Linked DNA regions of Hahella chejuensis KCTC 2396. The protein of the gene in region 2 interacts with the protein of the main gene of each other region in a pairwise test. Links are inferred from orthologs where the notes say so. Each region holds a gene or a part of one and is shown on either strand. Other genes may lie near its edges.

Evidence for each region.
Region 1: the proteins of ung (region 2) and HCH_RS22590 interact in binary tests that used the Escherichia coli proteins (3 or more experiments, as listed by UniProt). The link is inferred for Hahella chejuensis KCTC 2396 from one-to-one orthologs.

The regions. Positions count from the first base shown.
Region 1 is NC_007645.1:5,168,292-5,185,786, forward strand. The notes cover bases 14,633-17,481. They hold HCH_RS22590 (type I restriction-modification system subunit M), read right to left. Parts: upstream 16,943-17,481; coding sequence 15,323-16,942; downstream 14,633-15,322. Other genes in these bases: HCH_RS32670 (restriction endonuclease subunit S), read right to left, coding at 14,633-15,326; HCH_RS22595 (sigma-54 interaction domain-containing protein), read right to left, coding at 17,005-17,481. Also shown: HCH_RS22560 (DEAD/DEAH box helicase), read right to left, coding at 1-5,239; HCH_RS22565 (hypothetical protein), read right to left, coding at 5,240-8,590; HCH_RS22570 (hypothetical protein), read right to left, coding at 8,632-9,267; HCH_RS22575 (ComEC/Rec2 family competence protein), read right to left, coding at 9,270-10,361; HCH_RS22580 (DEAD/DEAH box helicase family protein), read right to left, coding at 10,536-14,093; more of HCH_RS32670, read right to left, coding at 14,106-14,632; more of HCH_RS22595, read right to left, coding at 17,482-17,495. UniProt on the Escherichia coli protein: The subtype gamma methyltransferase (M) subunit of a type I restriction enzyme. The M and S subunits together form a methyltransferase (MTase) that methylates A-2 on the top and A-3 on the bottom strand of the sequence 5'-AACN(6)GTGC-3'.
Region 2 is NC_007645.1:1,809,166-1,812,062, reverse strand. It holds ung (uracil-DNA glycosylase), read right to left. Parts: upstream 1,882-2,897; coding sequence 1,120-1,881; downstream 1-1,119. Other genes in the region: lysS (lysine--tRNA ligase), read right to left, coding at 1,924-2,897; HCH_RS08090 (HDOD domain-containing protein), read left to right, coding at 239-1,078; HCH_RS08095 (YgfZ/GcvT domain-containing protein), read left to right, coding at 1-86. UniProt on the Escherichia coli protein: Excises uracil residues from the DNA which can arise as a result of misincorporation of dUMP residues by DNA polymerase or due to deamination of cytosine.

The DNA.
Region 1 (17,495 bases), 3.4 Mb from region 2 along the record:
GATTGGCCATAGCAAGTGGAAGGCACAATAACTCAGAATCGTTAAGACTTGTTGATAAATATGAAACCGATAAAGCACCGTCTTTAATATATGGCAACAGTACCTCTATTGCTCGCCTAAGTGATGTCGAAGTGTTCTCAAATCTCTCAGGCAATGGATTTAGCAATAGTAGTTTAATCTTTGTCGTACTTAATAGATTAATAATCCATGAAATTTGTGAGACTTGGCTGTATTCATCATCGACTAGATGAGGCAATATTAGCGTCACCTCATTATATCCCTGCCAGCTGTCAACTAGTGCTGCTAGACTCGCATTCGAATCCAACACCGCGCCCAGCTTCTGCACAGGGTGTTTTATGGTCACATCTGCTAAAAGTTCCTCTAAATAATCTATAGCTTCCCGTCTTCTAAAGGCATCCCAATGCTTCTGATTAGAGTAGTCGCAGATGCAGTTAACACACCCCGATTCGCATGCAGCAGAGCATCGTAGTCTTTCTAACATGCTTTTTAACAAGCCTGAAAAACCTATAGAGTCGAAAAGTCGCTTCACATATCCAGCGCCACCAGGAACTCCATCGTAAGCAATCAATGTTAAGCAACCATTTTCAAATCGATGGAGACCACGTACTTCAGATACGGGTATATTTAGTGTGTCCACAATCGCCAGCCGCATTGCTTCCGATAGCGTAACCGCGATACCAGATTTCAGCTCGACCCCTTCCTCAGTTGCTAAAATACTCAAAGGAATCTGGACAGGCTGATTAAGTCGGTAAATCACCACATCTGTGTGGTATTCGTGAGCCAGAGAGATTCTTTCTAAACGCGCAGTACTATTGCACCGTTTCCCAGTTTGAGGCACCTCATGTGATCTTGGACTTACTAATGAATCTGCAGGCGTCATAAAGTTGCAGTAGCTACAACGCCAATAACCGAGCTTTCTCATGCCCCTGTTAAGAACGAATAGCTTCCCATCTAATCCACAATCTGAGTATGCAGACATAAACGTCTTTTTGACTAAAGAGTGATCAGTATCTATGTAGCTTTCAAACGGCGGTACAACTATTAACTTTGCTTCATCTGCGGGAACGGATCTTTTACGCGACGTAGTGGGATCTTTTCCTCGAGATTCCTTTAGTGCGGTGACGAAACCTTTGGGTTGTAGGAAAGAGATTGGTTGGTCATTTAACACATGCTGGCAATTCTCACACTCTGTTAGCCGATCCTCGAAGCATTCAGCAACATTTGCATGATTACAGTCGGAACAGATTGATACCACTCGGGTTGGCATAAATGCCCTGGGTGAGTAAGCCAAACCAGCACTGCGCCAGATCCTGCCATTAGCTATGACGTCAGAACCTGGTGCATACTCGGATATGCCTAATGAAGCATCACGCACAAGCTCTATATCCGATTTTATATATTCATGCTTATATTCTCTTCTAGCCTGGGTTACCTCTAATGAAAGTGAGTGAATCGGAAAGCTGTATGTAGGAATCAGTCCATTTTCAGATAGTTTGGAAACTAAGTATTGGCCCAAATAGCTATCTCGCTGCTGTTTCCATCGGGAAAACTCTTTACTAGCATTATCATCTCCGCCTGCGATTTTCTGTCTTGCTTGCTCCATCTTTTGTTGGTACCTACTGCAGCGGGTTTCGCAAAGCCACGCGAATTTCTCCATCTCATCAACAAATACTTCTTGGATACGTTGCAATTGAGGCTTTAAGATCCCAGCCTCGTTTTTAGGTAGTGTATTTATTAGCGAATTGGCTTCATTCAAGGCAGCTTTACCATCATCAGTTTCCAACCAAGCCTGCAATACTTTGCGAAACTCCTGGCTAAAGCCGTCAATGATTGCTGAGCCAAACAGATCAGCAAGCACAGGTGCCTTCAGCCGATCTTGTGCTACATTGGTCTGGAAAAACCTTGATAGCAATACGGAGATTTGATGGCGCTGAAAGATTGTCTTATTTGATAGACATACGGAAGGATCAGCTGGAGACCTTTCCAGGTATTCCCTAAAGTTCGCGAACACCACACGATCATAATTGGAGTTTCTGGCAACCGTTACACAAAAAGGTGCTGCTTGCGCCCGACGTCCGGCCCGCCCGGTGCGTTGCTGATAATTGGCAATACCTGGTGGCACATTCAGATTCACAACCGCTTCAAGATCTCCCAAATCCACACCGACTTCCATGGTGGTCGTACAGCTAAGCACATTTATTTTTGAATCGAAAAACTCAGATTCAATGAATTCTCTCAGTTCTGTCGAGAGCGATGCTGTGTGCTCTCTGCTCCTGACCACCTGAGACTGTATTTCAGTGTAGGAATGAATGTAGTGGTTACGTTCAGAACTGAACTCTTTTGGATTGCAGACCTCAACCTCTCCTGTGCACCCAAATGATGTACACTTGCCGTTCACCACATGGCGCTGTCTGAGTCCGCAGGAGTTGCATTTGAACAAGGACTTTTTGCCACCATCTGAAAGCAGAATCAGAGAAGCATCCAGGGCCTTGCCAGCTCCACTACTCACCAACACCTTTGATTTGGTTAGTAGCATCCACATTGATTTCAAAAACGCCTGACTACGTTCTTTGGTCCAGCCTAACTGCTTGGTCAAGTACCAAGTACGTCGGTTGTTCCTAGTACTCCCCAATTGGGTCGTCCAAGAATGAGTGACCTCTGAACCAGACTTCTCATACTCAAACAACTTTATGCCTGTATATCGCTCCCCCCAAATCGCAGCACTGTTCATATCTGGGTTATTTGGCATATTGGTGATCGCCTTACTACGTCGGATATGCTCAAGAAAAATTAAACACAGGCTGCGTATATCTTCCTTGGAAATACCATCGAACTCTTTCAGCAGACCACGAATTACCCGATCCAACTTCTCATCTTTATATGAAATTTCTACTAACCCCAGAGACTCCAAAGATACCCTGCGCCCCGGAGGGGTGCAGAACTCAGCCCCCAACTTACCAGTCAAGATGTCCTTTACATCATCAAAATAATCTCGTAAGTCACCATTAGCATCCGGATAGGCAAAGCAATTACGCTTATCCCATAAGGCTCTAACCTTATTTGCCAAAGTATCCAAGGGAACAGGAGCACTGTCCGCTCGTAGGGCCTCTACAATAGCGGACCTATGAGCGAAATCATTAGCGGTTCGTTCAAAATAGGGTGCAAAGAATGCTGCATCCTGACGGTTATCTGAAAATGTTAATAGTTTCCTGCCAGCAGCAGGTCGCTGGTTAAGTGACTGCGGTGGCAATGCTTCAAGCACACATTGCGTTATCACACTGGATAGAGCTTCATTACCAGGGTAAAACCGACTGATGATCTCAGCATTAGATCCTGAGGCTGTGGCATTGCAGGCTGCACAGTGAGTGAGATAATGAGTGCGGTCAAACTCATCCTCTTCGGTTTTGAGTTCGAAAAGTCTTACTCCACCTTCGTTCAGAATATTGCCGGTTAACGGATCAATATGCAGCGACCGCCATTGTTGCTCTGCTGATTGCTCTGCTTCGTCATCTTCATCAAAAATTGCATTCGAACTCGGTTCCCCTAACCAAAAAATTCGCCTATGGGCAGTAGCAGACGCGCTTGGGTAGCGATTGTGTAGTTTCGAATTGTAGTGATATCCCTCAATATAGGGCTGCCCACACTGTCGACAGGTGAGCAAGGGATAATAAATATGCTGATCTGTTTGATGGTGTGCTCTTAAGGCGAGATAACCAAACCCTTCTGCATTACTTGCCAATGTTACGCAGGAGCCTTCGATTGCCGAGGCAATAATATGGTGCTTACAGGGTAACAATGGAAAATTATCGACGGGTGACTTGGCATACATTCCCACTTGGACCAAACCGGTTAAGGCATTTCCAATATTCAGATTCGAAGGTCCAAATACTGATTCTGCTAGCTCACCAAAGTCGATAACGCCCCCCTGCAACACATCAGCAGTCATTTGTATTTCGTCATTACTGGCGAACGCAGTAAACAGTGCATGCTCCAGCTCTGTATTTCCATCTGCTTTTTCAATCTTATCCAAGAGTTCTCTTGGGATTAAATCGGTAATATCAAGCCCAGCGTCCTCTAGGCAGCCTACAAAATTAAATCCATTTTGATCGTCATTGGCTTTGTTCTCATATAGAAATTGTTTAAACCCTAATCCCACTTTTATCCAAGCATCCGCATCCAGGCTAAACTTATTTGATGACTGGCGTTGTAGATCTCGATGCGTCTCACGCTTGCCCCGAATAATCTCTGGTCGAGCCTCACCAAACAAGCGAGCGGCAAACTCTTTCAGATTCCCCTCTGATTCAGGTGAGTCCCCCAAGCTGGCACTGGTAGCAAAGTACTGAACAGGTGTTTCCAGCCCCAGCCTGGTCTTAAGCTTCCGCAATAAAAGTGCAACTTCCGTCGCTTGCGCTCCGGAATAGGTATGAACCTCATCCAATACAATTGCTTTAAGTTTACAATCGCTAAACAAAGGAGCGTTTGTGGGCAATAACAATAGATGCTCCAACATGGCATAGTTTGTCACTAAAATCTTCGGAGGGTTCTCCAACATTTCTTCACGGGTGACCAACCAATTATCAGGTATATTTCCGTCAAACTCCTCATCCAGCTTTACGTTTTCCAGCATTCCCTGAATTACTTCTGATCGTGAGACATGCTTTCGGGTTTGTCCGGTGAATCGACCAAACGTGATTCCGTGTTTTCTAAGAGTTTTGCCAAATAGTGGTGCAATTCGAAAGTTCAACTGATCATTTGCCAGGGCGTTCATAGGATAAACGAGTAAGATTCTAACACCCGGTTCATCGAATTCCGGGTCGTTTAGCAGGGTATCGGCAATTGGATACAGGAATGTTTCAGTTTTACCTGACCCGGTTCCCGTTGCGACTACGAGGTTCTCGCCTTCTGAACATGACTTGGTTAGTGCTTTATCCTGATGGAGGTGTAATTTCCTATCTAGGATGTCTTTCCCCAAGGCCTCCAACCCATCATGCATAAAGCCTCCATGCTTAACGAGTAAATCCCTTAGCGGACGGCCTTTTTCAAAGTCTGGTACGGATTCAATATATGGGCCCTTAACTAGGGTCTCTTGTTTTAAGGCTGCCCAAAATGTATTCGATAATTCGGGGTATCTGGAATGTATTGGTACGGTAGTGGAAATATATCTACGCAACGTCTCTTCCAGGTTGTTCTTGAGTACTAACGGATTTGCTTCGCTCATTTAAATACCTTCCATAGTTACGCTGGCTTGCTGGCGAGAAATAAAGTAAACATCCCACAACAGTAAGAAGTAATGAAATAGGTTTCCAGAAACGCCTAGGTAGTAGCTAAGAATATTCTCTAGCTTGGCGCCATCAACTAAGTATTGTGTCAACTCTGCGCAGAACTCATTCAGGGAACGACTTTCCCAAAAGACAGACCTACATTGCTTTGCAAATAGAGAACTAAAACTGCATGCGGCTATTAGCAAATTCCGTTCGTTCTCATACTCGAAATAGTCCTCAGGGATTAGCACAGGAACGTTATTTTCATGCTCACGGATAAATCTAAATAACAAGCTGTTGAGGGTAGGACGATTGAACTCATTGCCCACTTGCGATGATCTGGATTTCATTAAAAACTCATATTGACAGTAGGCCAGATGGCGACCACCCAACATATCACCCAGAGCCGGTATCAAATCACCTGCTACAAGTGATTTAAATTGGCTCTCACTGAAAAGGCTGGGTAGCATTGCTTGCACAATCTGAATCGACAGGTTCCTCGGGGAAGCTCGCTCTGTAACGATAGCGCCACGATTTTCAAAGGCTGCTACTAAAGCTACATCCAGGAGCTCTGTCCTCAGGGTGTTGACCAGAGAATTACCGGCTTCCCCAATCACTTTCATACTTTTTAAACGGACGCTATTTTGTGCGTCTATTCGCTTATAGCTTTTTGATGGCCCGCAATAGATATCTGGATTAAACCCCCCTATATGCACTTGCGGTACCCAACTTGGGGAATCCTCTTCTCTCGCCCGGTAATGTGAAATGCTTAATACTCGACTTAATTGATCTGGATTGATGATATCTGGGTCATTAAGTAAGAAAGCCCAGATATCTTTGATCCAATGCATCGATTGCCAGGAATTCAGTTCAAAGCATTTTTTCAGAATCCTGTTCGTAAGTTCAAAAAGCTGTTGCTTGTCGTTGCTGGACTGAGTCTGTAGCGATGTAAAGTAGTTGTTGGTAAATGGAACGATGTGCCCTCTTTCTATTATTACACCAGCACCTAGATGATCATGCCGTTGGTTGGTGAATCGCCCCCATTTACCTTCGATCGAACCACTAAACTCCAATAGCCAAAGCCCATCAGGTACATTTTCAATATCCAAACTTATCATCTGATTCTTCGTGTCTGCATCCTGATGTATCAGCATCCCACCAAACTGCCCATATTGGCTTGTTGAAGTATCATGCACATTAAGAGAGACAAACTGCTCTGATCGACTCATTAAGTTGGTTGCGTGAATATCAACCTGCGAAAATCCTGCTGGTGTACAAAATGATATTTCGAGATTTCTCGTGCTAGATTTTATATTCCAATCTTCTACATAGAGAGGGGATACTATTTTCAGAAGAAGGGTTGGATATCCCGAGCACCATAATGTTAAGGCATTTTGATCACGATCGACTTTATCCAAAAGCGCTGTCAAACTTGTTTTAAACCACCGTTTTTTATCAAAACGGTGGTGCAGGATATGAGATCCGAGCTTTACCTGACATTCATCAGTAGAAAAGATCCTTATACGGCGGGTGTCATCGTAGCTGCAGGATAATGTGCTCCCCAATGGTAGCAATTGCTCCTGTCGAAACCCATCCTTCAAATCGCTGATGTATATAAAGGTACCAGGAAGAGCAAACTTAATAGTTGTCTTCTGACGATTTGTTATATTGAAACATACTTCGACAAAGGGTAGGTCTGGATCGATGACGACAAGTGACTTTGAATCTGTATCAATTCTGATGTTATTGGAAGAGTCCACATCAATTGAATTATCGGTAGGCAGCTCTTTAATATCCAGCCTAAATCCACTGTTGTACTGCTTAAGGCCACACCACACCAATGCACTTTGTCTGGCCAAAACCCGCTTTTCACCGTGCCTCCGAACAACCGCAATAACGCGTTTAAAACCCGCACACCAATCCAAACTACAATAATCTAGGTTTACGGATGCTGAGCAATTTTCGATGCTCAGCGTGTGCCTGTGGGAGGCTTCACCGTCACTTGTATAGAGTTCCAGTTCGTAACTACTAACACGAGGTTCCCATTCACCTGGGATTTTTATGTTTACACAGAGGCCATCTGAGCAGTAAAAGCTTTTCCCTGAGTGCGGTACGACTATGTCACCCTCAAATAAAATGCTTGCCTCGTCATGGGTATGGATCAGAAAGGTAACCGGCCCACGCTTGATCCCCCTATTGTCTCCAGACACGAGCTCAAAGAAGCCAAGGAAAAAGCCTTGTTGGTAGGTCTGATCTAGAGTGATCCAAGTATCATTGATGTCAAATCGGGACAGCATTATGTATTGTCCAGGCGAAAATACGGCTCCATCTTCACTTAAACAATGGCTACCTACCAGCGCGCCTGTGTCTGCATCAAAAATAGCAAATTGATTATCTCTATCGGAGTGCCATAGCTGAAATTCAAAAGGAGGGCCACTTTCGTAAGTCACCTTGATGTTCTTGGTCGCCAAGCTTTCCAAGTAGTATCGTTGTTCTTTGTCTTTAACCAGGATCACTTCCCGGTTACCGTCCATCTCAATTTCCCAAGCGACTCCATCCTCAAGTTTTGGCAATTTTATATAGATCTCATCACCATCCAACATCAACTGAGGGAAAATGGCGACAGATAATGTATCCTCGGAAGTCTCTTCGCTCGTGTATGCTTCGTCCAAGTACCGCCGTAAGTAATATCCTTGGCTGTCATTTAGCAATGCTCTGACATTCTGTTTACCAAATGATGACTTTAACGCCTTCTTGAAACTCTCATACCAGGTTAGCTGCGCTGTGATATCATCTTGCTCAGGCAAGCCATAGCGCCTTGCGTACCGCTCCAATTGGCCCATGAGGTCAGGTAGGCTTGCCTCTGGAACTCCAGCCTGCTCCAAATAAGCATCAACCATATACCGAGGACCAAACAGGCGATTTGAAACGGGCAGCTCAAGCTTTTTACATGCCTTTCGAAACGCTAGCCATAAACACCGGCGCTCTTCATTGGTTTGGCTTGCTTCCGCCTTCCTCCCCATGGCCAAATTGATACAACCCCAAATTGCAGAGGTATCCGCGCCTAAATGATTGCGAAGGGAATGACTTAGATAACTCACAAATAGCGCAGGAGCTATATTCAAACCTTTCTCAAAATTTTTTAGATTACCACCAGCCTTAACAAGCGCATTTTCAACAAATTTTTGAGTGTTTTGAGATATCAAACCGTCAATCAGGCCTAGATATGGAGTGTCGGACCCTTTTAACTTTTTACGCACTTCTAACTCATAAGAGCTAAATACGTTGTTGGTTGCAGACTTTTTCATGCTGACTTTGCCCCTCTCTCCCATTAGCCCAACTGTTATCCTTATTGTTGTTTACACAAATTTATTGCTACACCAGTTGTCACCAGCCTACGACCTGCATTGCTTCCAGCTACAACACAACCCAAAGCCGTACAACAAAATATCCAGATAGAATAAAAAGCTATATCTGATAATTTCGGCTCTAACACCAACTTCGCTGTTGAGAATAGTGCAACCATAATCAGAGAAACTGCAGCTGCATCCCGATAAAGCAGATATGCCTTGTGTACCGATGCAACCTCGCTCTGGTTTGCTAGTGGCCGATAAAATTCGCGATACCAATAGCTATTCTGTGCATCATGGTCAGACCGAAGCTCTTCAAAGCTAGGTACTCTTGCCTTGAGTTTCTCCACATCAATCCTGGCGTCATCTTCACACAACTGAATAAATCGATGCCCCGGAAGCACATTTTTCCAGCGGAGAAAGACTAATGAATTCTTAAGGTCTGCCGGAAGCAGATAGCTCAACCATCCCGCCAGCACTCCAATAACCAGCATGACACCGCTAGTTTCCTTAAGAAAATCCAACAGGTTCAAATCAAGGACTGGGTAATTAAGGCTATAAACAGCTAACAACTGAACAGCAACCAGCAACGAGAGCGGAACAATGTTCTGGGCCTTTAACGAAATGCTTGTCATTTTCAGGCCTCCTCATCTTCGTAGTCGAAATGATAGGGCTCCGCCTCGAGACTACTCCACCCCTCCCTGCCTGGGGCTTCATAATGATGACAAATGCCACTTCCGCGCGTTGCTATAGCTTTTACTCCTCGATGGGTAAAGGCGTTCAGCACGGCTTTTCGCGGGTGTTTGGGTTCACTAGCCTTTGCTGTCGATGCTATTGCTGTGATGCCGCGAATTTCCCCCTGAGAAACGGGGTATCCGATCAAACGATTTAAAACGGTTTTTCCGATATTCCTTCTACTGCCATGATGCGGAATCTGCATGAACCGCAATTCCGCACCGCTTAAACACAAATCAATTTGATCAGCAGCATGCTCAAGCGCTTCTATCCCGGCATCACCTGTAAATAGCAGCCGCCTGCCATCGACAATCAACTGCGTAATGGCGCTAGAATTATTTTTGGCAGAAGTCTTACCGTCATCGTCAATCTGGTCTTCTCCCCAAGTAGAGAAGAAGCGCCGAATAGCAGTTGCAGCTTTATCAAAGAATCCTTCCATAACATCAGCCAGAGAAGCCTGTTCGGGCATTCCCTCAAAATCGGGTATCAGGGACTCATAATATTCAGTCGAGGGTCCAAGAATCTTTAGCGTACCGCTCGCATCCAATTGGCCTGTGAATGGTTCTCGCACAATGATGCCCTTCGCCTCGGCCAATTTAACCAGCGACCAAGCTCTTTCGAGGTTCTGCTTTAAGCGCTCGCCAATACTATTGTCGCTCACCCGGCCATCCTTGAATTTTTCAGCTAACCCTTGGTTGTGCTCCCAAGGTTTATGAATCCAAAGCTCTTTAACATCCAGTTCATTTAAAACTATTTCCAGGCCGTTAATGTGATCCTGGTCTGGATGTGTATTGATAACTATATCCACCTCGTGCGTGCCAAAGTGGTTCTTGATATGTTCAACTAACGCCGTACCGGTGTCTTTAAAGCCACCATCAATGACCACAACCGTCTGCTCTTGACGGCTACCATGAAGATTTCCAAACCGAATAGCGATAGCATCACCGCTCTTGGACTCATCTCCTACACCCAGAAAATCTACCTCGTAACCCATGACTGCTTCCTCTTTCAAATGAAGTCACGAGGTATATATCAATCTCCATGCCAAAAATTTAAATCAATTAATATCAAATAGTTAGAAAAAAATCATTAAACCACTGACCGCAAACAATAAAAATATTTATGTATTGGTAAATATTTTTATCGTCCCTAAGAGCAAGACCACGCTCTATGAGGCCATATCGCCCACATCAGCATTCGCCCGTATTGCCCTTATCCGCCCAAACAATTCCACAACTTTGTCCTCCTCAAAAAAACCATAGGCGCTTTCGTCATGCAAATCAGTAAATGGGGGTTCAAATATTTGCTTCACCTCCAGAATGCCATTACTCATCAGGTAGTTAATGACCTGGTTAACAAACTGTATCTGCTGGGTGTTATACGCACTCTCATCCAGGAAATCACTGAACGCCTCTTTCGCTGCGTTCATATCCAACCCAACCAATTCACGGATAAAAGTGCCCAGTGGCTTCCGCTCCAGTACTTTCTCGCGGTATATCCACCTATCTTCAACACCGCTGGCAGTGATCAGTAGCTCCTCTAAGATGTCCAGATCGCTCTGGGTAATGGGCTTGTTGCGCTTGAGTTTTTGGATCGTGAGATGATCCTGGTGTTCTTTGATATAAAGTTCGGTCTTTTTACGGTATTGGGTCAGCTTCAGTGGCGCGATAGCATAAATTCCAGTTACATCTCGCACCTGAACAACGCTATCTTCAAAGTCCGTGTAGACAACTTTCTTTTCACTCTCATTCAACGCGAACATCAAATTCCTCAGCTTGCGGCGAACATCCTCGAGCGTTACAACCTGAACATGTTCCCAGAATTCCAATGTTTGAATATCCTGAATAAGTTGAAGGTGCTGTTTAACGGCAGGAATGCTGGTCTTAGCCTCTAGCTGCTGGGCAAACTCCATTACTTTAATGCGCAATGGTTCCGGCGCCAGACCACGTTCCAGCAAGCTCAACTGCATCGTCAGAATCTGATTGTCGAAGCGATTAGAGAGGTTATTGTTCTGCTCATCGCCGTTAAAAGGTTCAGCCTCCGTTGGCAAGCGAGCCAGGTGAGCCTCAAGCTCGGTATGTTTGGCGTCGTCGATATTCTCCCAGGCGTCCCGCTTGAGGAAGGGTTCTATTTGCTGACGTTTGGGGCGGACAATGAAGTTATCCAGATTCATCCCTTGCACCTGATGGTGCAGCATATCGAGCGTGTACCCTCGCAAGGTTTTCAACTCGGCCTGATAGGCCTTTTCGGTATCATTCTCTGGCGCTTTGGCAGATGCATTTTCGGCGAGTTTTGCCAGCAATATGCGCTTTTCAAACACCTGCTGACTGATGGGCTTGGCCAAGCCGGTCACCACCCCCTCAGGGTTGGCATCAAAGAATTCAAAGTTCTGGCAAAAGTCGAATACCTTGAACGTCGTTTTGTCGTCCCCTGGCCCAAACAAATCAGGACACAGCCGTGTGCCACGCCCCATCATCTGGGTGAATTTCACCTTGGATTGCACCACCTTAAAAAACACCAGGTTAACGACCTCAGGCACATCTATTCCGGTGTCGAGCATATCTACCGATATGGCAATCCGCATTTTTGGGTTCTTTGGGTCGAAGGGCAAAGGCTTATCATCTGGTCCTACCGCCGAAAACTCATCAATCAGCGCTTGAGCATAAGGGTTTTTGTAGGTAACAACTTGAGTGAGTTTGCCTTTCCACTTGGGGTAGTTCTTATCAAACATCTTTTGCAAGAACTCAGCATGATCATTATTGGCCGCAAAGATGATGGTTTTACCAATAACATCTCCACCTTCTACGTGAATACCGCCATGTTCATCTTTGCTCAATAGTTGGCTGAACATCAGCTCCGCTGTGTGCTCATTAAACAAAAAATTGTTCAACTCTGAAGGCAGTACCTCCTCACGCTCGGCCAGCTCTTCTTTGCTTTCCCACTCGGCTTTTTCTGCTTCACTTAAGTCTTTGTATTTCACACCTTCACGTATAAATTTGGTTGCCACGGAAATTTTGGTGGGCGGCACCAAGAAATTTTCAGCATAGGCACTCGTATCCTCGTAGGCGTAGGTGGGCATGCCATCTTGCAGGTCGAAAATATCGTAGGTATTTTTATCCACCTCGTCTTTGGGCGTGGCGGTTAGCCCCACCAGAAAGCCATCGAAATACTCGAAAATCTGCCGGTATTTGGCATACACCGAACGGTGCGCTTCATCCACCACAATCAAGTCAAAATGCCCAACGCCAAAAGGCCGCGTTTCAGCGGGGCGATCGAGCAGATTCTTCATGGTGGGATAAGTAGAGAAATACAGGCGGCTATCCACGCTGCCCTTTTTCAGACCTGAATCCAGCAACGTGCAGCTGATACGGGGTAAAAGATTCACAAAGTTCTTTTTCGCCTGAGTCAGCAAAGCATTACGGTCGGCAAGGAACAGCACATTTTTCACCCAGTTGTGCTGGGTGAGCAAGTCCACAAGGCTGATGACTGTACGGGTCTTACCTGTCCCGGTGGCCATCACCAGCAGCGCTTTACGTGCATGGTTCACTTCAAAGTGTTCAAGGATGGCTGTAATGGCAGACTTCTGATAATGCCGATTGGTGATTTTGTTATTGATGATGGCAGCCACACTGGGCTCACCCGTCGCAAAAAAAACTTTGCGCTCGCTGCGGCGCTTAATCATTAGGGCCAATTCGTCTTTACTGTAAAAGCCTTGCACGGTGCGCGGGGGATAGTTCACATCATCCCACAGGCGGGTTTCATAGCCGTTAGAGTAAAAAATAATGGGCCTAACGCCGCATTCTTTTTCCAGGCAGTCTGCATAAAGACTGGCTTGGGTTTGGCCCAGCTCTGGACTGGTGGTAGTACGCTTGGCTTCCACCACCGCCAACGCGATTCCGTCATCTCCCCAAAGCACATAATCCACCTTACCATGACCCTGCGGGTTAATAGGTGAAATGGGCATGTCACTAATAGAGTATTCCCGGTCTTTCTCCTTATCCAGCAGCCAACCTGCTTCCCGTAGTAAAGGATCAATTAACCAGTGACGAGTTTCAGCCTCTTTGTAATCGTGTTTGTCTTCAGCTCTAGCTGCCGTTTGAATGGCTTGCGCCACTTGCTGTTTTAGATGCTCATTTTCCGCACGCAGATCAGCACTTTCTTTCAGGCGCTTTTGCTCTGCTTCCCGCACGGCACGGTCTTGGGCCTCAACTTTTTCTTTAAGCTCTTTTATTTGCTTGGCGGTGCTTAACGCTAACTTGGCATCAATCGCCACGGTTTGTGGCACCAAAGCGTCATCAAACATAAAGGGACCGAAAGTGCTACGGTCCAAGCCTGGCGTATAGGTGCGGGTGAACCAATAGAGAATATGGTGTAGTTCTTTTACTGCCTGCAAAGCATCACGCTGGGCCGGGGCGGTGGCATGCACGGCCTGATTACCCATTTGGATAATACCTTTGAGCTTGGGGAACAGGCTGTATTTGAGATTTTGCTTAAAACCCCGATCGTGGATAAGGCTCATTAGACTGGTATCGTGGCGGGGGCGAATCAACCGCTCATCAATATCGAAAACCTTTTCGACAAACAACTCCACGCAATTTCGGGCATAAAAGCAACTGACCCGCGCATCGCTATACACATTGGCTTCGGCTTTTTTGGCCCGTTCCTGGATCTCGCCCGCTTCCTGCCAGATGGATAAAAAGTCGAAGTTGGAGGGAGTGTTTGCCATGGTTACATCCTGTTAGGCTGCCTTGTTTTTGATATTGAGCTCGCCATTAAAAGCCTTTTGCATTAACGAATTGAACAAGTCCTCGAATGCTACATTTTGGTCCTGTAAACGCTTAAGCTCTTTGTCACGCAACCAAATGGCATTCATGAATTTATCTTGTTCTGAAAGCGGCGGAATCAGAACATCGACTTCTGCCAACTGACCTGAACTTATTCTTGTTCTAGTTTGACCATGTAGCTTGTTTTCAATTGATCTAAGAGTGGACGGCAAGTTAAGAAATTCAACCAGATATTCTTTCCTAACGATCTTCGTGTTAGGTACACAATGGACACAGTCCGCTTTATTAATTGCCAAAGGCACTTCATCCGGGATAATGCATGCTCGAAGATTTGGGTCACCCAATGTAGCTATTACTATGTCTCCTGGCTTGCAATGGAACTTTTCAAGTGTTTCAGCGTGCTCTACTGACACGAATGCTCTATCGTCGTTTTTAAACCAGCCTGTTCCAATGTTTGTCAACCGTATTACTTGCACACCAGAATCTCGATAGTGGGACGTTTTTAAATTTGACCCAAATGGACCATCATTAAATTTTGTGGAGATACTTCTTAGGCTCGCTTTATTCCACCCCTTCGGATTACTCACCGGATCACCAAACATATCCATAAACACTGACTGAGCCAGGTTATTCAGTTCCTGCTCCATTTGCTGGCAGTCTTTGCGAAGCTGATCGGCCTTTTCCAGAATGGCGGCGATTTGTTTTTGGGTTTCTAGTGGGGGGAGTGGGATTTCAAGTCTGGCCACGTCTTTAGGGTAAAGATGAATACCTTTAACCAAGCCCTTCATTTCAAACCGAGTTGCTTCTGAACGAAGCCAAAAATTTAGAAATTTTGGACTCAATACACCTTGCTTTGCACGACAAACTAGCCATTCGCCCGTTGCCACAGAGTCGACAACATCTTCTTCGGCGCAATATTGTTTTGACCCAACATAATCTGAATTATGAGCCGCATTTAAAATCATGCTGTCATGGAGCTGAATCTTTTTTGCCTTATGTTTTGCGTAGAATTCATCATCTACAAACGATTGAAATGCACCTCTAAATTTGAAATTTTCATCAACATCTTTAATTTTCAGGACTGGAAAGCCTTCGTCACGCTGCTCTGCTTTGGATGGAGTTTTACCATTAAAAACATCTGCAACGGTGCTTAAACCAACACGATCCCAACTCACAGCAACCCCTCCAATTCCTTCACACCATCCGCCATTTTCTTTTGCAGGTCCTTAATGCGCTGCAAAATTACTTTGGGCTCGTCGTACTCCACCTCTTCATACACCACTTCTTTGTAGCGGTTGAGGCTCAGGTCATAGTCGTTGGCTTCGATATCCTTGAGCGGCACCATAAAACTCTGCTCTGTGCGCTTACGATGGGCTTCGGTGGAGTCTTCCTCCTCAATGGAGGCATAACGAGCGAGAATATCGGCAATATTGCTCTGCTCGTGGGAAGGCTCTTCGCCATCTTTAAACAGCTTGGTGCGTTTATCGTCCAGCGAGTAACCATCGGCCTGCATATCGTAGAACCAGACCTTGTCGGTGCCGCCGGAGTTGGTTTTGGTGAAGATTAAAATCGCGGTGCTAACGCCGGCATAGGGTTTAAATACACCTGAGGGTAATGAAATCACTGCTTGTAGCTTTTGTTCTTTCACCAACTTCTGGCGAATGCTTTTATGGCTTTTAGTGGAGCCGAACAGCACGCCATCGGGTACGATCACGGCGGCACGTCCACCAGTTTTGAGCATGCGTAGAATCAATGCCAAAAACAACAACTCGGATTTTTCGGTTGGGCCTTTCTTTTTCTTCTTCCCATCCTCGTCCTCTTCTTCTTTAACTCTGGCTTTCTTGGCAGCTGGATTTTTACCTAAAGCTCGCAGCAAATCAGAAGCGACAATATCGAAATCCACACTCCCCTTGAACGGCGGGTTGGCCAGCATCAAACTGTAAGCTTCGCTGATGTTGGCGTCATTGTGGTCTTGCAGGCTATCACGATAGTACACGGCGGGGTTTTCGATGCCGTGCAGCAGCATATTCATCGCACCAATCCGCAACATATGACGGTCGAAATCATAGGCCGTAAAAAGCCCGTTATTGAAGTGCTTGCGGTTGTCAGCTTTAGTCAGTTCGGCCTGATAGTGTTCACGAATGTATTCCACTGAACTCATCAAGAAACCACAGGTACCAGCGGCAGGGTCACAGATAGTATCGTTAATTTGTGGCTTCATCAGCTCCACCATCATTTTGATGATGTGGCGTGGAGTGCGAAACTGGCCGTTCACTCCAGCAGATGACAGCTTGCTGAGCAGGTACTCGTATAAATCGCCCTTGGTGTCTTTGTCGTTCATGTCGATGTTATCGAGCATTTGCACGACCTGATCGAGCAGCTTGGGTGATGGGATCATGAAGATCGCATCTTTCATATGCTCGGCGAAGCTGCCCTGGCTTTGCAGATTTTTGATTTTGGGGAAGACTTTATTCTGCACAATATCGAACATTTCGTTCGGGTCTTTATCTTTGAAGTTGTTCCAGCGCAGCATAGCTTCCTGTGAAGAGAAAATGGGATTTTCCAATGACTCGCCCGTTGCCTGGGCTTTACGCTCTTCATTGCGCTGAATCTCATCCAGCCTGCGGATAAACAGTAGGTAAGAAATCTGCTCGATGACGGAAATAGGGTTGGATACACCACCGGTCCAGAACATGGTCCAGACTTGGTCGATTTGATTTTTGATTTTGCCCGTTAACATATGTGGGTAGACTCGTAATGCTATTTTGATAATGGAAGCTTGTTCGTTCATTGCCATCTCCTGGATAATTTTTCTTACACATTCCAGGGATAGCGATTTGCGTGCCATTTACGCTAGATCATGTTTAGTTTCTTCATTTTATTTTCGAGTGTCTGGTAATTATTCATGCCCAACAACTGAGCCGCCTTGGTTTTTTTACCTTGGGAAGCCTCCAGCGCCAGGGGAATATAGTGACGCATCAAATCATCACATAACTCTTGTATATCAACACCTTTATTCACATCTCTATCCAGAAGCCCGGTGTTCTTTTCAGGCATTTGGAATAGTGATTGGCGAATATCGTCAGCACTGATGGTATCCCCCTGACACCAAAGTGCAGACCTCAGCAATGAAGACTGAAGCTCTCGGACATTGCCACGCCAGGGTTGCTTAAAAATAAGATTTTTTGCCTCAGCAGAAAGTTTTTTATCTTCCAGACCAACATCTTGTTCTCTGAAAGAGGCCAGCAAAGCTTCAGCCAATAGGGAGAGGTCGCCTTCCCTCTCCCGCAATGGAGGCAAGTGCAGTACACCCACAGCCACCCGATAGAACAAGTCTTCGCGAA
Region 2 (2,897 bases):
TGGAGGAGTCTCCAACTACCGCACTGCAAGTACTTGAGCTTCCCTACGCCATTGAAGAAGTTAGCAACACAAAGAAAAAGCTCTGACATAATCCTACTCCTTAGCGGCGCGTTTCTATGCGCCGCCGGCAAGCATCCCGCCAAAATTCTGCTATAACTTAAATTGGACCTTGAAAGAGGCCGAAGCGCTTCTCAGCGGGCCCGCATCCAATGCAGCCAACCTATTCACGGATATGCAAATGGCAGAATTAGAAGAGAAAATCAAAGCAGACATACTTCAGGCAATAGATTCCGATAAACTGGTGCTGCCCACCCTTCCTGAGGTCGCTCTACAGGTTCGAGAGGTGGCGGAAAGTCCTGACTCCTCCGTTCAGGACCTTGCAAAAGTCATCAGCAATGACACCGCTATGACGGCCCGCATTATACGCGTATGCAACAGCCCGCTATTACGCGGGAGCCGTGAAATATCGAACCTGACAATGGCGATTGGCCGCCTCGGCATGGCATATACCGCAAACCTCGCGACAGGGCTGGCGATGGAGCAAATGTTCCAGGCCACCTCGGAGCAGGTAGACCAACGCATGCGGGAAATCTGGCGCAACAGCACGGAAGTGGCCGGCATTTGCCACGTGCTCGCGCAGCATTACACCAAGTTGAAACCCGACCAAGCGACCCTGGCGGGGCTAGTGCATCAGATTGGCGCCCTCCCCGTATTGACGTACATAGAGCATCACGACATTCATGTCGACAACGAAACCCTCGACAAACTGATCGAAACCCTGCAGCCCACGATTGGAGAGTACATCCTCAAAAAATGGGACTTCCCCGCAGAACTCCAAATCGTGCCCACAGAGTTCAGTAACTTCCATCGGGAAGCGCCCAGCGTCGATTACGCGGACGTGGTGATGGTGGCCAAATTGCAAAGCCTGATAGGCAGCAAGCATCCTTACACAGAGATGGATTGGGGGCAGATATCGGCATTTAACCGACTCGGTCTCGATCCAGAAATAGACATGAACGAAGCAGAGGATTTAAGCGCGGAAATGGAAGCGGCGATGGCGCTACTCTCGCCTTCCTGATTCCCATAAAAACACGGCGGACCTGGGTCCGCCGGTCGGCCTCACTCGACGGAAGCTGGCGTTTTCTTTATCAGTTGCCCTTTCTCATCCAGTCGATCCTTCGGAGGTAGACGCCAGTCGATGGGTTTCTTTTGATGGGCTCGCAGATAATCGTTCGCGCTGGCGAAATGACCACACCCCATAAAACCGCGATGTGCTGATAGAGGCGACGGGTGAACACTCTCCAGCACACAATGACGCTGCCGGTCGATAAAAGCGCCTTTGCGCTGGGCGTAACTGCCCCATAGCAAAAACACCACATTCTCCCGTTCACTGTTAATAAGCTGTATCACCCTGTCAGTGAATTGCTCCCACCCTTTGCCCTGATGCGAGGCGGCCTTACTTTGCTCCACGGTCAGCACACTGTTCAACAACAAAACGCCTTGTTGCGCCCAATAAGCCAGACATCCATGCTCAGGCACGCCTAAACCGAGCTCATTGTTGATTTCCTTAAAGATATTCACCAATGATGGCGGCGGCGCAATACCCGGCAACACGGAAAAGCTAAGTCCATGCGCCTGACCCGGACCGTGATAGGGGTCTTGCCCCAGTATGACTACCGACACATTCTCAAAAGGCGTCGAGTTGAGAGCGTTGAAGCAGTTATCCAGGCTGGGATATATGACCTTGCCCTGCCCATCTTGCGCCCCAAGAAACTGCTCCAATTGCACCATGTAAGGCTTGGAGAACTCTTCTTTCAGGGCGTCCTTCCAGCGGGTGTCTGGGGCCAAAGCCCCAAACAACACCTCTGCGCAGCTTTGCATCTGCAATCTCCTTTTCTCTATCCGTTCAATGCGACAGAACGATCAGTCCGCTAACGGACGCATGTGAGGAAACAATATAACGTCTCGGATTGAGGGCGAATCGGTCAGCAGCATCACTAATCGGTCGATGCCAATTCCCTCACCCGCGGTCGGCGGCATGCCGTGCTCTAATGCAGTTATGTAATCCTCATCGAAGAACATCGCCTCATCATCACCCGCCTCTTTCTCCGCCACTTGCTTACGGAAGCGCTCAGCCTGATCTTCCGGGTCGTTCAACTCCGAGAATCCGTTGGCGATCTCTCTGCCGCCCACGAAAAACTCAAACCGGTCAGTAACGAAAGGATTATCGTCATTGCGACGCGCCAACGGCGACACTTCCGTCGGGTACTCAGTAATAAAGGTCGGCTGCATCAAGCGATGTTCAACTGTCTTTTCAAAGATTTCGATTTGAATCTTGCCCAAGCCCCAGGATGCTTTGAGAGGAATACCCAGACCAGTCGCCACCTTTTTAGCGCCGTCCATATTGTCAATATCTCCCAGCGTGAGCTCGGGGTTGAAGTGTAAAATCGACTCTACGACCGTCATGCGTATGAAAGGTTTACCGAAGTCATAGATGATTTCATCGACTACATCGCCATCCGTATTCTTGGATGTGTTGCGCACTTCCGTTGTCCCTAGCGCTTCCTGAGCCACCCAGCGCAGCATTTCCTCGGTCAGATTCATCAGGTCTTTGTAATCGGCAAACGCCTGGTAGAATTCAATCATGGTGAATTCAGGATTATGACGGGTGGACAAGCCTTCATTGCGGAAGTTGCGGTTAATTTCAAACACCCGCTCAAAACCGCCCACTACCAAACGCTTGAGATAAAGCTCCGGCGCTATACGCAGGAACATCTCAATATCCAGGGCATTGTGATAAGTCACAAAAGGACGCGCCGTGGCGCCGCCAGGAATCACCTGCAGCATCGGCGTCTCCGCCTCAATAAAGTCACGCTTGGTCAGGAAGTAACGTATGC